DNA from 2 places in the Amycolatopsis minnesotensis genome. Region 2 is predicted to be linked to the other one. Evidence: riboswitches for the same ligand, from Rfam matches in the RefSeq annotation. Region 2 holds a riboswitch; the other holds the start of a gene.

Region 1 (7,206 bases), on a different contig from region 2:
ACGCGCGTCAGCGCGTCCCAGCCCGCGAACCAGTCGGCGGCGTAGACGTCGCTGAAGGACTGCGGCTGCATCTCCTTGATGTCGGCGCCCGCGGCGAACGCCTTCGCCGAGCCGGTCAGCACGATCGCGCCGATCTCGCGATCGCGGTCCAGTTCCGCGGCCGCTTCGGTGACCTCGGCCAGCACCTGCTGGTTCAGCGCGTTCAACGCCTTGGGGCGGTTCAGGGTGATGAGGCCGACGCCGGGCGCGGGCCGGGTGACGAGAATGGTTTCAGGCATCGAGGCCGTCCTTCCGGATGGAGGTGATGATCGCCGAGAAGTCGCGTCCCGGGCCGTCTTCGCCGACGAACGCGGCGTACTGCTCGGCGGCGGCGCGGGCGAGCGAGGTCGGCACGTCGTGCTCTTCGGCGGCCGACTGCGCCAGCCGGAGGTCCTTGAGCATCAGGCCGCTGGCGAACCCGCCCTGGTAGTCCCGGTTGGCGGGGCTGGCCGGCACCGGGCCCGGCACCGGGCAGTTCGTGGTCAGCGCCCAGCACTGGCCGGACGCGGTCGAGGCGACGTCGAACAGCGCCTGGTCGGTCAGCCCGAGCGAACGGCCGAGCGCGAACGCCTCGCTCACCGCGATCATGGACACGCCGAGGATCAGGTTGTTGCAGATCTTCACCGCCTGCCCGGAACCCGGCCCTCCACAGTGGACGATCCGCTTACCCATCGCCGCCAGCAACGGGTCCGCCGCGGCGAAGGCGGGCGCTTCGCCGCCGGCCATGAAGGTGAGCGTGCCCGCCTCCGCGCCGACCACCCCGCCGGAAACCGGGGCGTCCGCCGCGAGGTGCCCGGCTTCGGTGACGAGCTTCGCGGCGGCCCGCGCGTCGGCGACGTCGATCGTGGAGCAGTCGAGGAACAGCGTGCCGGGGGAGACGACCGGCAGCAGTTCCGCGTAGCAGTCGAGCACGTGCTTGCCGCTGGGCAGCATGGTGATCACCACGCCCGCGCCGCGGACCGCCTCGACGGCGGTGGCCGCGGTGGTGATGCCCGCGCGCTCGCGGGCCGCCGGCACCGGGTCGAACCCGGTCACCGCGTGCCCCGCCGCCGCGAGGTTGGCCGCCATCGGGCCGCCCATGTTGCCGAGTCCGAGGAACGCGATCACCGGCCCGCCTCCCATTCGTCGTCGAGCGGGGCGAAGAAGCTCGCCACGAGATCGTCGCCGACCTCGTCGAGCGTGGCGGGCGACCAGCGCGGGTTCCGGTCCTTGTCGATGATCTGCGCGCGGATCCCCTCGGCGAGATCGGGGTTGCGCAGTGCCGCCGAGGACACCCGGAACTCCTGTGCCAGCACGCTTTCGAGATCCGGCAACGCTTTCGCGGAGCGCAGCGCCCGCAGGGTGACCTTGAGCGAGGCGGGCGACTTCCCGGCGATCTCCTTGGCCGCGGACGACGCGGCTTCCCCGGCGCCGGAGAGCCGTTCGAGGATCTCCTCCACGGTGTCCGCCGAGTAGCACGCGTCGATCCAGTCGCGCTGCCTCGCCAGCTCGCTTTCGGGTGCGGGTTCGGCGAAGGACCGCACGGCCTCGCCGTTCGCCAGTGCTTCGGCGAGTTCACCGAGCCGTCCACTCGGCACGTAGTAGTCCGCGAGTCCACAGTAGATCGCGTCGGCGCCGGAGATCTGGCCCGCGGTGAGCGCGATGTGCGTCCCGAGGTGCCCCGGCGCCCGCGAGAGCAGGTAGGTGCCGCCGACGTCCGGCACGAACCCGATACCGGTCTCCGGCATGCCGATCCGGGACCGCTCGGTGACCACCCGCACGGAGCCGTGCGCGGAAACGCCAACGCCGCCGCCCATCACCAAGCCGTCCATCAGTGCGACGTACGGCTTGGGGTAGCGCGCGATCTGGGCGTTGAGCCGGTATTCGTCGGCCCAGAACGGCAGGGACGCCGTGCCACCGGAGCGGGCGTCTTCGTAGATCGAACGGATGTCCCCGCCCGCGCAGAGCCCGCGTTCACCCGCGCCGTCGAGCAGCACGGCGCGGACGAGGTCGTCGCCTGCCCAGTCGTCGAGCACCGAGCCGATGAGGCGCACCATGTCGTGGGTGAGCGCGTTGATCGCCTTCGGCCGGTTCAAGGTGATCCTGCCGAGTCCGTTGTGGACGGAGGTGAGCACTTCGGTCATCAGGCCGCTCCCAGCATCGAGCGGGACACGATGACCCGCATGATTTCGTTGGTTCCTTCGAGGATCTGGTGCACGCGCAGGTCGCGCACGATCTTCTCCACGCCGTACTCGGCGAGGTAGCCGTAGCCGCCGTGCAACTGCAAGGCCTGGTTGGCGACCTCGAACCCGGTGTCGGTGGCGAACCGCTTCGCCATCGCGCACAGTCCGGTGGCACCGGGCTCGCCACCGTCGAGCGCGTCCGCCGCCCGCCACAGCAGGGTCCTCGCCGCTTCCAGCTCGGTGCGCATGTCCGCGAGCCGGAACCGCAGCGCCTGCGAGTCGGAAAGCTTCGCGCCGAACGCCTCCCGATCCCGCAGGTACCCGATCGCCTTGGCGAGCGCGGCCTCCGCACCACCGAGCGAGCACGCGGAGATGTTCAGCCTGCCACCGTCCAAAGCGGACATCGCGACCCGGAACCCGTCGCCTTCCGCGCCGAGCCGGTTCCCGACGGGGACGCGGGCGCCTTCGAAGATCACCTGCCGGGTCGGCTGCGCGTTCCAGCCCATCTTGATCTCGTTGGCGCCGAAGGAAACCCCCGGCGTGTCCCGGTCGACGACGAGCGCCGAGATCCCGCGCGGGCCGGGTACCCCGGTCCGCACCAGCACCACGTACACATCGGACGCACCCGCGCCGGAGATGAACTGCTTCACCCCGTCGACCACGTAGTGGTCGCCGTCGCGAACGGCCTTGGTGGACAGTGCGGCCGCGTCGGATCCCGCGCCTGGCTCGGTGAGGCAGTAGCTGCCCAGAGCGTCCATTGTGCACAGCCTCGGCAGAATCCGGTGCCGCTGCGCGTCGTCGCCGAACCGGTCGATCATCCAGGCGACCATGTTGTGGATCGACAGGTAGCCCGCGATCGACGGGCAGCCGGTGGCGAGCGCCTCGAAGATCAGCGCCGCGTCGAGCCTGCCGAGCCCGGAGCCGCCCGCCTCCTCGGCGACGTACACCCCGCCCATGCCGAGCTGTGCCGCCTTGCGGAGCACGTCGACCGGGAAGTGCTTGGCCTGGTCCCATTCCAGCGCGTGCGGGGCGAGGTGCTCCGCCGCGAAGTCCGCGGCGGTCTCGCGCAGCGCGCGCTGCTCGTCGGAAAGTCTCATCGCCGCCTCAGCTCATCGTCGGGATGACGAAGCTGGCGCCTTCCTTGACGCCGCCAGGCCAGCGCGAGGTGACGGTCTTGGTCTTGGTGTAGAACCGGATCGAGTCCGGCCCGTGCTGGTTGAGGTCGCCGAAACCGGACCGCTTCCAGCCGCCGAAGGTGTGGTAGGCGATCGGCACCGGGATCGGCACGTTCACCCCGACCATGCCGGTGTTCACGCGGCTGGTGAAGTCGCGCGCGGTGTCGCCGTCGCGCGTGAAGATCGCCACGCCGTTGCCGTACTCGTGTTCGCTCGGCAGCCGCAGCGCTTCGGAGTAGTCGGCGGCGCGCACGATGCCCAGCACCGGGCCGAACACCTCTTCGCGGTAGATCCGCATCTCCGGGGTCACCTTGTCGAACAGCGTGCCGCCGAGGAAGAACCCGTTCTCGTACCCGGGCACGACGTGGCCCCTGCCGTCCACCACGAGTTCGGCGCCTTCGTCCACACCGGACTGGATGTACCCGGCCACCCTGGTCACGGCCTCGGCGGTGACGAGCGGGCCGAAGTCGGCGTTCTCGTCGAGGGACGCACCGATCTTCAGCGCGCGCACCCGGCCGGCCAGCTTCGCCACGAGCGCGTCCGCGGTGGCTTCCCCGACCGGGACGGCGACGGAGATCGCCATGCAGCGCTCGCCCGCCGAGCCGTAGCCGGCGCCGATGAGGGCGTCGGCGACCTGGTCAAGATCGGCGTCCGGCATCACGATCAGGTGGTTCTTGGCGCCGCCGAAGCACTGCGCGCGCTTCCCGTGCGCGGCCGCGGTGGTGTAGATGTACTCGGCGATGTCGGACGAGCCGACGAACCCGACCGCCTCGACGCGGGGATCGGTCAGCAGCGCGTCGACGGCTTCCTTGTCCCCGTTGACCACGTTGAACACACCCGGCGGGAGGCCGGCTTCGAGGAACAGTTCGGCGAGCCGCAACGGGACCGACGGGTCGCGTTCGGACGGTTTGAGCACGAACGCGTTACCGCACGCGATCGCGGGCGCGGCCTTCCACAGCGGGATCATCGCGGGGAAGTTGAACGGCGTGATCCCGGCGACGACACCGAGCGGCTGGCGCATCGAGTAGACGTCGATCCCGGTGCCCGCGCTGTCCGAGTACTCGCCCTTGAGCAGGTGCGGGATGCCGATCGCGAACTCGACGACTTCGAGGCCGCGCTGGATGTCGCCCTTCGCGTCGGGGACGGTCTTGCCGTGCTCGGCGGAGAGCAGCCTCGCCAGCTCGTCCTCGTTGGCCCTGACCAGATCGACGAACCGCATCAGCACCCTGGCGCGGCGCTGCGGGTTCCAGCGGGCCCAGTCCCGCTGCGCCGCAACCGAATCGGCGACCACGTCCGCGACCTCGGCGGCGGAAGCGAGCGGGACGGTGGCCTGGACCTCCCCGGTACTGGGATCGAACACCTCGCCGAAGCGGCCGGAGGAACCGGGCACCGGCTTGCCGGAAATGTAGTGGTGCAGCTCTTTTCGCGCGCGTGAAGACATGCGTGCCTACTCCATCCTCGTGGAAAACACGGACGTCCACGGCCGGTATCCTGGCTCGCCGGATCGGCGGTGCGCCGGGATTGCCGCTGGCACGCCGCTCTTCCGGTCACAGTGGCGGGACCGCGCCGGTTTCGCACCGGTCTTCCCCGTACCGTGGACCTGGAAGCACCATAAAGTAGGACGTCCTACTATGTCGAGGCGTGCCGCGGTGCTTGCCGTCACGTTGCGGGGTACGGGACGAACGTGCTGCTGTGCTCGTCGACGAGGAGGTCCTTGCCGATCGCGGGGAACGCGCGCTGCGGGCAGGCCGGTCGCTCGCACACCTTGCAGCCCATGCCGATCGGGGTCACCGCGGCGCCAGCGCCGAGCGCGAGCCCGTCGGAGTAGACCAGCCGCCGCGCGTGCCGCAGTTCGCAGCCGAGCCCGATCGCGAAGGTCTTGCCAGGCTCGCCGTGCGCGGCGGGGCGCGTCACGGTCCGCGCGATCCAGAAGTACTTCTTGCCGTCGGGCAGCTCCGCGATCTGGGTGAGCACGCGCCCCGGCGCGCCGAACGCTTCGTAGATGATCCACAGTGGACACGTGCCGCCGACGCGGGAGAAGTGGAAACCTGTGGCGGACTGGCGTTTCGACAGGTTTCCCGCGCGATCGGAGCGGACGAACGAGAACGGCACCCCTCTGGTGCCCCGGCGCTGCAAGGTGGACAGCCGGTGGCAGACGGTTTCGAAGCCCATGCCGAAGTGGTCGCACAGGCGGGTGATGTCGTACCGGTACCGCTCGGCGACACCGAGGAACGTCCGGTAGGGGAGCACGAGCGCGCCCGCGAAGTAGTTCGCGAGCCCGATCCGGGCGAGCCGCCGCGAGGTCTCGTTCGCGAAGGTCGCGGCGGTGGCCAGCTCGTCGATCGTGTCGCGCGCTTCGAGCAGGGCCAGCTCCGAGGCCATCCGGAAGGCGGCCTGACCCGGTCGCAGGCCGGGGGCGAGCCTCAGCACCTTCTCCGCCGGGTCGAACCGGTGCTGCGCCGAAGGAGCGAGCCCGTCCGAAGTGACCTTGATGCCGTGCCGATCGGCGAGCCGTGCGGCGAGCGCCGTGCGCACCTCGCCCGGCCGCAGTCCCAGTTCGACGGCCAGGCCCTCGGCGTGCTCGTCCAGCTCGGCGACGTGGTTCTGCCGCTGGTAGAAGTAGTCGCGAACCTCTTCGTGCGGCTGGCGCGCGGTCTCCGCGCCGTGCCCCTCCAGGAGCGTGGCGAGGCTTTCGGTCGCGTCGCGGTAGCGGCGGTGCAGGCGGACCAGCGTCCTGGCCACCGACGGGAGGTTGGTCGCCAGCTCGTCCAGTTCGCCGGGGGAGAGGCGCTCGCCGATCGTGTCGTCCGTCAGCACCTCGCGGACGTCGGCGAGCAGGCGCGCGGTGTCCTTCGCGGCGAAGAACTCGGCGTCCACCCCGAAGGTCTCGGTGAGCCGGACGAGCACGGCGGGCGTCAGCGGCCTGGTGTTGTGCTCGATCTGGTTGACGTAGCTCGGCGAGATCTCCAGCAGCCGCGCGAGTTCGGCCTGGCTCATCGACCGGCCCTCGCGCAGGTGCCGCAACCGCCCGCCCGCGAACGTCTTCTCCACTTCAACGCTCCTTCACAGTCTTCACAACTCCGGTCGATGTTCGCACAGAACTTCACAATGCCAAGTCATGGACGGGGTTTCGAGCGCGTGCCACGCTCACGATCAAGCACCACAAGATTTACTCGAAGGGGCGCGATGATCGAGCACACCGTCCGCAGCCACCCGTCGGCGAAACGGCTGCCGCGCGAGGAACAGCTCGCGTGGAAGCTCGCGGCGGTCGCGACCGACGCCGTCGAGGTACCCGCCGAAACCGCCGAGATGGTGGTCAACCGGGTGATCGACAACGCGGCCGTCGCGGCGGCGTCGCTGGCGAGGCGGCCGGTGCGCGCGGCGAGGGAGCAGGCGCTGTGCCACCCCGCCACGCCCGGCGCGACCGTGTTCGGCGCCGTCGCGCGCGTCTCGCCCGAGTGGGCGGCGTGGGCGAACGGCGTCGCGGTGCGGGAGCTGGACTTCCACGACACGTTCCTCGCCGCCGACTACTCCCACCCGGGTGACACCATCCCGCCGATCCTGGCCGTCGCGCAGCACACCGGCCGCGGCGGCGCCGATCTCGTGCGCGGCATCGCCGCGGGGTACGAGCTGCAGGTCGCGCTGGTGAAGGGGATCTGCCTGCACGAGCACCGGATCGACCACATCGCCCATCTCGGCCCCGCCGTCGCCGGGGGGATCGGCGCGCTGCTCGGGCTCCCGGCCGAAATCGTGTACCAGGCGATCGGGCAGGCACTGCACACCACGACCACGACCAGGCAGTCGCGCAAGGGTGAGATCTCGTCGTGGAA
Region 2 (7,206 bases):
TCCACTGTGGCCGTCCGGGGCAGGGGCGCCGCCGCGTCCATCACCGAGATCTGGGTGGACAGCGAGGTTTCGCTCGCGGGCGGGCGCGCGCTGTGGGGCATCCCGAAGGACTTGGCGGCACTGGACTTCCGGCACGGCAGTACGTTCACCGCGACCGCGGCCACCGGCGACGACTGGATCGCCACCGCCGCGTTCACCCGCCGCCTCGGCGCCCCGTTCCCGGTGCCGTCGCGGTTCGAGGTCGTGCAGACGCTCGACGGCCGCCTCAAGCGGAGCCCCGTGACGTCGAAGGCGCGCCCGCACCTCGCGCGCGCGGACTGGGCCGTCAACCCCGGCGGCCCGCTCGGCTACCTCACCGGGCACCGGCCGGTCGCGAATCTCCACCTGCGGGACTTCACCCTGCGCTTCGGCGGCTGAGTCACGTCCGCCATGCCCCGAAGGATGCTCCTATAGAGGTCAAAAGCGAGGTGCCCTGAAGGCGCCCTTGAGGGAATCTGATGCCGCGAAGGGCACCTTCAGGGCATCAGCATCACCATGCCGCCCGCCGCGAGGGACGAGATCGCGGCGTCAGATTCCCCGAAGGCGACCTTCACGGACCAAGCCCCCGGGCAGCTCCGCGCTTCCACCACCCACCTCACCAGAATCAACGCGCACACATCATCACTGTGGCATTCGGGGCAACCACCAGGCCAGCCGGAACCAGGCCCCGCAACGCTGCGAGCAGGCGCGCAAAGTGATCAGGTAACCCGGCAGGGTGAGGGGCCGACACGCCACCCATTGGGGCACGTGCGAGCCCACACCCCTACATGTAGTCTCTGGGAACCGACCGGCCGCGAGCGATGGGAGAACGCTCGACGAGGCAGGGTCGGCCGGACCAGTGCAGCCAGCAACACGCCGACCCGCGCCGGCGTGTCGTACGATCGCGCCCTTTTGGAGACCGCATGTCAGTGCTTTCCTCGCTTTCCTCGGAAACAAGCCAGCGCCCGCCGTCGACCGGAGACGGCACCACCGCGGTCCGGGTCATCCGGCGAGACGGCAGCGTGTCCCCGTTCGACGCAGGCAAGATCTCGGTCGCGATGACCAAGGCGTTCCTGGCTGTCGAGGGTGACGACGCGGCGGCGTCCTCGCGTGTCCATCACGTGGTCAGCGAGCTGACCGAGCAGGTCGAGGCTACCCTCCTCCGCCACACCGGGCCGGAGACCGCGCTGCACATCGAGCAGATCCAGGACATCGTCGAGCTGGCGCTGATGCGCGGCGAGCACCACAAGGTCGCCCGCGCCTACGTGCTCTACCGCGAGGAGCGCAGCAAGGCCCGCGAGGCCGCGCAGCCCGCGAAGGCCGAGGGCGCGATCTCGGTGCGCGCCGCCGACGGCAGCGTCCGCCCGCTCGACTGGGCGCGCGTGTCCCACGTCGTGGGCGAGGCCGTGGCCGGGCTCGACGACGTTTCCGCCGACCTCGTGCTCGCGGAGACCAAGCGCAACATCTACGACGGCATCAGCGCGGACGAGCTGGCGCTGGCGCAGATCATGGCCGCGCGGGTGCTCGTCGAGCAGGAGCCGAACTACTCCTACGTCAGCGCGCGGCTGCTGCTGGACAAGCTGCGCGGCGAGGCGCTGAGCTACCTCGCCGGCGCGCCGAAGCTGGCGAGCCAGGACGAGATGGCGACGGAGTACCCGCGCTACTTCCGCTCCTACCTGCGCCGCGCGATCGAGCTGGAGCTGGTCAACCCCGAGCTGCAGTCGTTCGACCTGGACAAGATCACCTCAGCGATCAAGGCGGAGCGCGACCTCGACTTCGGCTTCCTCGGTCTGCAGACGCTGTACGACCGCTACTTCCAGCACCACGACGGCGTCCGGTTCGAGCTGCCGCAGGCGTTCTTCATGCGCGTCGCGATGGGCCTGGCGATCCGCGAGGACGACCGGGAAGCCCGCGCGATCGAGTTCTACGAACTCCTGTCGAGCTTCCACTTCATGGCATCGACGCCGACGCTGTTCAACTCGGGCACCACCCGCCCGCAGCTCTCGTCGTGCTTCCTGACCACCGTCGACGACGACCTCGACTCGATCTTCCAGGCGTACAAGAACAACGCGCTGCTGGCGAAGTACTCGGGCGGCCTCGGCAACGACTGGACCCCGGTCCGCGGCCTCGGCGCGCACATCAAGGGCACCAACGGCCAGTCGCAGGGCGTCGTGCCGTTCCTCAAGATCGCCAACGACACCGCGGTCGCGGTGAACCAGGGCGGCAAGCGCAAGGGCGCCGCCTGCGCGTACCTCGAGACCTGGCACGTCGACATCGAGGAGTTCCTCGACCTGCGCAAGAACACCGGTGACGACCGCCGCCGCACGCACGACATGAACACCGCGAACTGGGTGCCCGACGAGTTCCTCCGCCGCGTCGAGGCCGACGACCAGTGGACCCTGTTCTCCCCCAACGAAACCCCGGACCTGCACGACCTCTACGGCAACGCGTTCGCCGAGCGCTACCGCGAGTACGAGGCCGCCGCCGAGCGCGGCGAGATCAAGGTGTTCCGCAAGATCCGCGCGGTCGAGCTGTGGCGGCGCATGCTCACCATGCTGTTCGAGACCGGCCACCCGTGGATCACCTTCAAGGACCCGTGCAACCTGCGCTCGCCGCAGCAGCACACCGGCGTCGTGCACTCGTCGAACCTGTGCACCGAGATCACGCTGAACACCAACGCCGAAGAGGTCGCGGTCTGCAACCTCGGCTCGGTGAACCTGCTCAAGCACGTCACACCGTCCGGTTTGGACACCAAGCGGCTCGAGAAGACCGTGCGCACCGCGGTCCGCATGCTCGACAACGTGATCGACATCAACTTCTACACGATCCCGGAGGCGCGCCGTTCCAACCTGCGCCACCGCCCGATCGGCCTCGGCCTGATGGGCTTCCAGGACGCGCTGTTCGAGATCGGCGTCCCGCTGTCGTCGGAGCAGGCCGTGCAGTTCGCGGACGAGAGCATGGAGCACATCTCCTACTACGCGATCTCCGCATCGACCGACCTCGCCGAGGAGCGCGGCCAGTACCAGTCGTTCGAGGGCTCGCTGTGGAGCAAGGGGATCCTGCCGATCGACTCGATGCAGCTGCTCATCGACGCCCGCCGCGGCGACGCGCTCGACGTCGACACCTCGTCCACTTTGGACTGGTCGCCGCTGCGCGACCGGGTCCGCACGGTGGGCATGCGCAACTCCAACGTGATGGCGATCGCGCCGACCGCGACGATCTCCAACATCTGCGGCGTCGGGCAGTCCATCGAGCCGCTGTTCCAGAACCTGTTCGTGAAGTCGAACATGTCCGGTGACTTCACCGTGGTCAACCCGCACCTGGTCCGCTCGCTCAAGGAGCGCGGGCTGTGGGACGAGGTCATGGTCAGCGACCTGAAGTACTTCGACGGCAGCCTCGGCCAGATCGACCGCGTGCCGGACGACCTCAAGGCGCTGTACGCCACCGCGTTCGAGATCGAGTCGAAGTGGCTGGTGGACGCCGGTTCGCGCCGTCAGAAGTGGATCGACCAGGCGCAGTCGCTCAACCTGTACATCGCGGCGCCCAGCGGCCGCAAGCTCGACGAGCTGTACCGCTACGCCTGGCACAAGGGTCTCAAGACCACGTACTACCTGCGCGCCAGGTCGGCGACGCACGTGGAGAAGAGCACCCTGCGCGGCACCGACGGCAAGCTGAACGCCGTCTCCGCGACCCCGGCGGCGGCACCTGCCGCGGCACCGGCTCCCGCACCCGCCGCTTCGCCCGCGCCGTCGCCGTCCCCCTCGCCGTCGGCTTCGGTTCCGGCTACCCCGGTTGCCGAGGAGCCCAAGGAGATGGCGAAGGTCAACGACGTCGACTTCGTCGCCGAAGAGGGCGCCGCCTGCCGCATCGACGACCCCGACTGCGAAGCCTGCCAGTAAGCCGCCCGTAGTCCTTTTTGGAGAGAACATGACGAACCTGGAAACCGGAACGGACGCGACGGGGCTCGGCGAGATCGAGGTCGGCGCCGAGCGGATCAACGTCGACGACAAGCGGATGATCAACGCCCGCGCCGACGTGAACCAGCTCCTGCCGATGAAGTACCGCTGGGCGTGGGACAAGTACCTCGCGGGCTGCAACAACCACTGGATGCCGACCGAGGTCGCCATGCAGGCCGACATCGCGCTGTGGAAGTCCACCGACGGGCTCACCGAGGACGAGCGGCAGATGCTCAAGCGCAACCTCGGCTTCTTCGCCACCGCGGAGTCGTTGGTGGCCAACAACATCGTGCTCGCGGTCTACCGGCAGATCACGAACCCGGAGTGCCGCCAGTACCTGCTGCGCCAGGCGTTCGAGGAGGCCGTGCACACGCACACCTTCCAGTACATCTGCGAAAGCCTCGGCCTCGTCGAGGGCGAGCTGTTCAACATGTACCGCGAGGTTCCGTCCATTTCGGACAAGGACGCGTGGGCGCTGAAGTACACGCAGAACCTGGAGAACCCGGACTTCGAGACCGGCACGCCGGAGGCCGACCAGGCGTTCCTGCGCGACCTCGTGGCGTTCTACGTGATCTTCGAGGGCATGTGGTTCTACACCGGGTTCGCGCAGATCCTCTCGCTCGGCCGCCGGAACAAGATGGTCGGCATCGCCGAGCAGTACCAGTACATCCTGCGCGACGAGTCGATCCACCTGAACTTCGGCATCGACTGCATCAACCAGATCAAGATCGAGAACCCGCACCTGTGGACAGAGGAGTTCCAGGCGGAGATCCGCGGCATGCTGACCGACGCGTGCGCGCTCGAGGTCGCCTACGCCCGTGACACCATGCCGCGCGGCATGCTCGGGCTTTCGGCCGACGCGTGCGAGCAGTACATGCACTTCATCACCGACCGGCGCGCCCAGCAGATCGGCCTCGCGCCGATCTTCGGCGAGAACGAGAACCCGTTCCCGTGGATGTCGGAGGCGATGGACCTGAAGAAGGAGAAGAACTTCTTCGAGACCCGCGTCATCGAGTACCAGTCCGGCGGCGCGCTCGACTGGGACTGAGTTCTCCCGCCTCCTCCGACGGCGCCTCCCGACTCGTTCGGGGGGCGCCGTCGCGTGTCCAGTGCCACCCGAACGCCCCGGTGAGAGCGGCGACACGCAGCGCTCAGGACTGTTAGGCTCCCCTGTGCCACAGGTTTCCCGGGTGCGAGCCCGGGAAGGCAACAGGGAACCCGGTGCGAATCCGGGACTGCCCCGCAGCGGTATGTGGGAACGACCGCCGTCACCGCGTGAGCGGTAAAGCACTGGGTAAGGCACCCGGGAAGCGACGGCCAGTAGGGAGGCGCAGTACGCCCACGAGTCCGAATACCTGCCCGTGGTGCGGATGCCGACGGCATCCGCCGATCGCGGGCCTCGTGGGTGGGCACGCTCACATCGAGAGGCGGCACGACCTCCGCCCGCCTCGTGTGCGCCCGCCCCGTTCCCCCGCGATTTTCGTGAACGAGCTCGCGAGGAGAGAGCTGTGGGCAGCAACAACGAATCGGACGTGGTGGGCAGCACCGTACTCGGGTACCCGAGGATCGGTCCGAACCGGGAACTCAAGCGCGCCGTAGAGCGGTATTGGGCCGGTCGCACGGATCGCGCCGAGTTGGCGGAGACCGCCGCGAAACTGCGCCGGGACACCTGGCGCGAACTGCGCGGGGCAGGGCTCCACACCGTCCCGTCCAACACCTTCTCCTACTACGACCAGGTGCTCGACACCGCCGCGCTGTTCGGCGCGCTGCCCGAGCGCTTCACCCGCCTCGGCCTCGACGACCTCGGCACCTACTTCGCAGCGGCGCGGGGCGTGCAGGACGCGCCCGCGCTCGAAATGACCAAGTGGTTCGACACGAACTACCACTACCTGGTGCCAGAGCTGCAGCCGGAGACGACCTTCTCGGTCACCGGGTCCAAGCCGATCGACGAGTACCGCGAAGCACGCGCGGACGGCATCGAGACCCGTCCCGTCCTGGTCGGCCCGGTGACGTTCCTGGCGCTGGCGAAGCCCGCCGCGGGCGCGCCGCCGGAGTTCCGCACGATCGACCTGCTCGACTCGCTGGTCGCCGCGTACGCGGACCTGCTCGGCCGGTTGCGGGACGAGGGCGTCGAATGGGTGCAGCTCGACGAGCCCGCGTTCGCCGCGGACCGCACGCCCGCCGAACTGGACGCGCTCGCGCGCGCCTACGCCGCGCTCGGCGGGATCGAACACCGGCCGAAGATCCTGGTGGCGGGCTACTTCGGGCGGCTCGGCGACGCGCTCGGCGTGCTCGCGCGCTCCCCCGTCGACGCGCTGGCCGTCGACCTGGTCACCGATCCGTCCACTGTGGACGCCGTGGCCGCCGAAGGCGCGTTGCGGGACAAGGAGGTGGTCGCCGGTGTCGTCGACGGGCGCAACGTGTGGCGGGTCGACGTGGACGCCGCGCTCGCGAAGGCGGCCACCCTGCTCGGCACGGCGGCGAAGGTCAGCGTCGGCAGTTCGTGTTCGCTGCTGCACGTGCCCTACGACGTGGACGCGGAAGCGGATCTCGACGAGCGGCTGAAGGGCTGGCTCTCCTTCGCCAAGCAGAAGGTCGCCGAAGTCGTGCTGCTCGGCACGGCACTCGCCGAAGGCATCGAGGCGGTCGCTGACGGCGTCGCGGCGGCGAGGGCCGCGACGAAGAGCCGGAACGAGGCCCGCGACCTGCGCGACAGCAGGGTGCGGGCGCGGCTCGACGCGCTGCGGCCCTCGCACACCGAGCGGCCGGACTACGCGCGAAGGGCCGCCGCGCAGCGCTCGTCGCTGGGCCTGCCCGCCTTGCCCAGCACGACGATCGGGTCGTTCCCGCAAACCTCCGACGTGCGCAAGGCCCGCGCGGCCTTCCGCGCCGGGCGCACCGACGAGGCCCAGTACGCCGCGGCGATGCGCGACGAGATCGAGCGCGTGGTGCGGTTGCAGGAGGACCTCGGGCTCGACGTGCTCGTGCACGGCGAGCCGGAGCGCAACGACATGGTGCAGTACTTCGCCGAGCAGCTCGACGGGTTCGCCGCCACCCACACCGGCTGGGTGCAGTCCTACGGCTCGCGCTGCGTCCGCCCGCCGATCCTCTACGGCGACGTCTCGCGGCCGGAGCCGATGACCGTCGAGTGGGCGCGGTACGCGCAGGGGCTCACCGAACGCCCGGTCAAGGGCATGCTCACCGGGCCGGTCACCATCCTCGCCTGGTCGTT

The links. A riboswitch is a leader RNA that binds a small molecule or an ion and turns the genes downstream of it on or off. The one in region 2 is predicted to bind cobalamin.
Region 1: linked by a shared signal. The riboswitch ahead of ABD256_RS13955 (CoA-acylating methylmalonate-semialdehyde dehydrogenase) and the one ahead of metE (5-methyltetrahydropteroyltriglutamate--homocysteine S-methyltransferase) in region 2 are both predicted to bind cobalamin.

Annotation. Positions count from the first base shown of each region.
Region 1 covers NZ_BAAANN010000009.1:252,933-260,138, reverse strand. The annotation lists gene ABD256_RS13975 (enoyl-CoA hydratase) at 1-278, opposite strand, end outside; gene mmsB (3-hydroxyisobutyrate dehydrogenase) at 271-1,146, opposite strand; gene ABD256_RS13965 (enoyl-CoA hydratase/isomerase family protein) at 1,143-2,162, opposite strand; gene ABD256_RS13960 (isobutyryl-CoA dehydrogenase) at 2,162-3,298, opposite strand; gene ABD256_RS13955 (CoA-acylating methylmalonate-semialdehyde dehydrogenase) at 3,306-4,817, opposite strand; cobalamin riboswitch at 4,841-4,988, opposite strand; gene ABD256_RS13950 (short-chain fatty acyl-CoA regulator family protein) at 5,036-6,427, opposite strand; gene ABD256_RS13945 (MmgE/PrpD family protein) at 6,563-7,206, shown strand, end outside.
Region 2 covers NZ_BAAANN010000027.1:36,071-43,276, forward strand. The annotation lists gene ABD256_RS29360 (acetoacetate decarboxylase family protein) at 1-417, shown strand, start outside; gene ABD256_RS29365 (ribonucleoside-diphosphate reductase subunit alpha) at 942-3,917, shown strand; gene ABD256_RS29370 (ribonucleotide-diphosphate reductase subunit beta) at 3,946-5,022, shown strand; cobalamin riboswitch at 5,137-5,351, shown strand; gene metE (5-methyltetrahydropteroyltriglutamate--homocysteine S-methyltransferase) at 5,483-7,206, shown strand, end outside.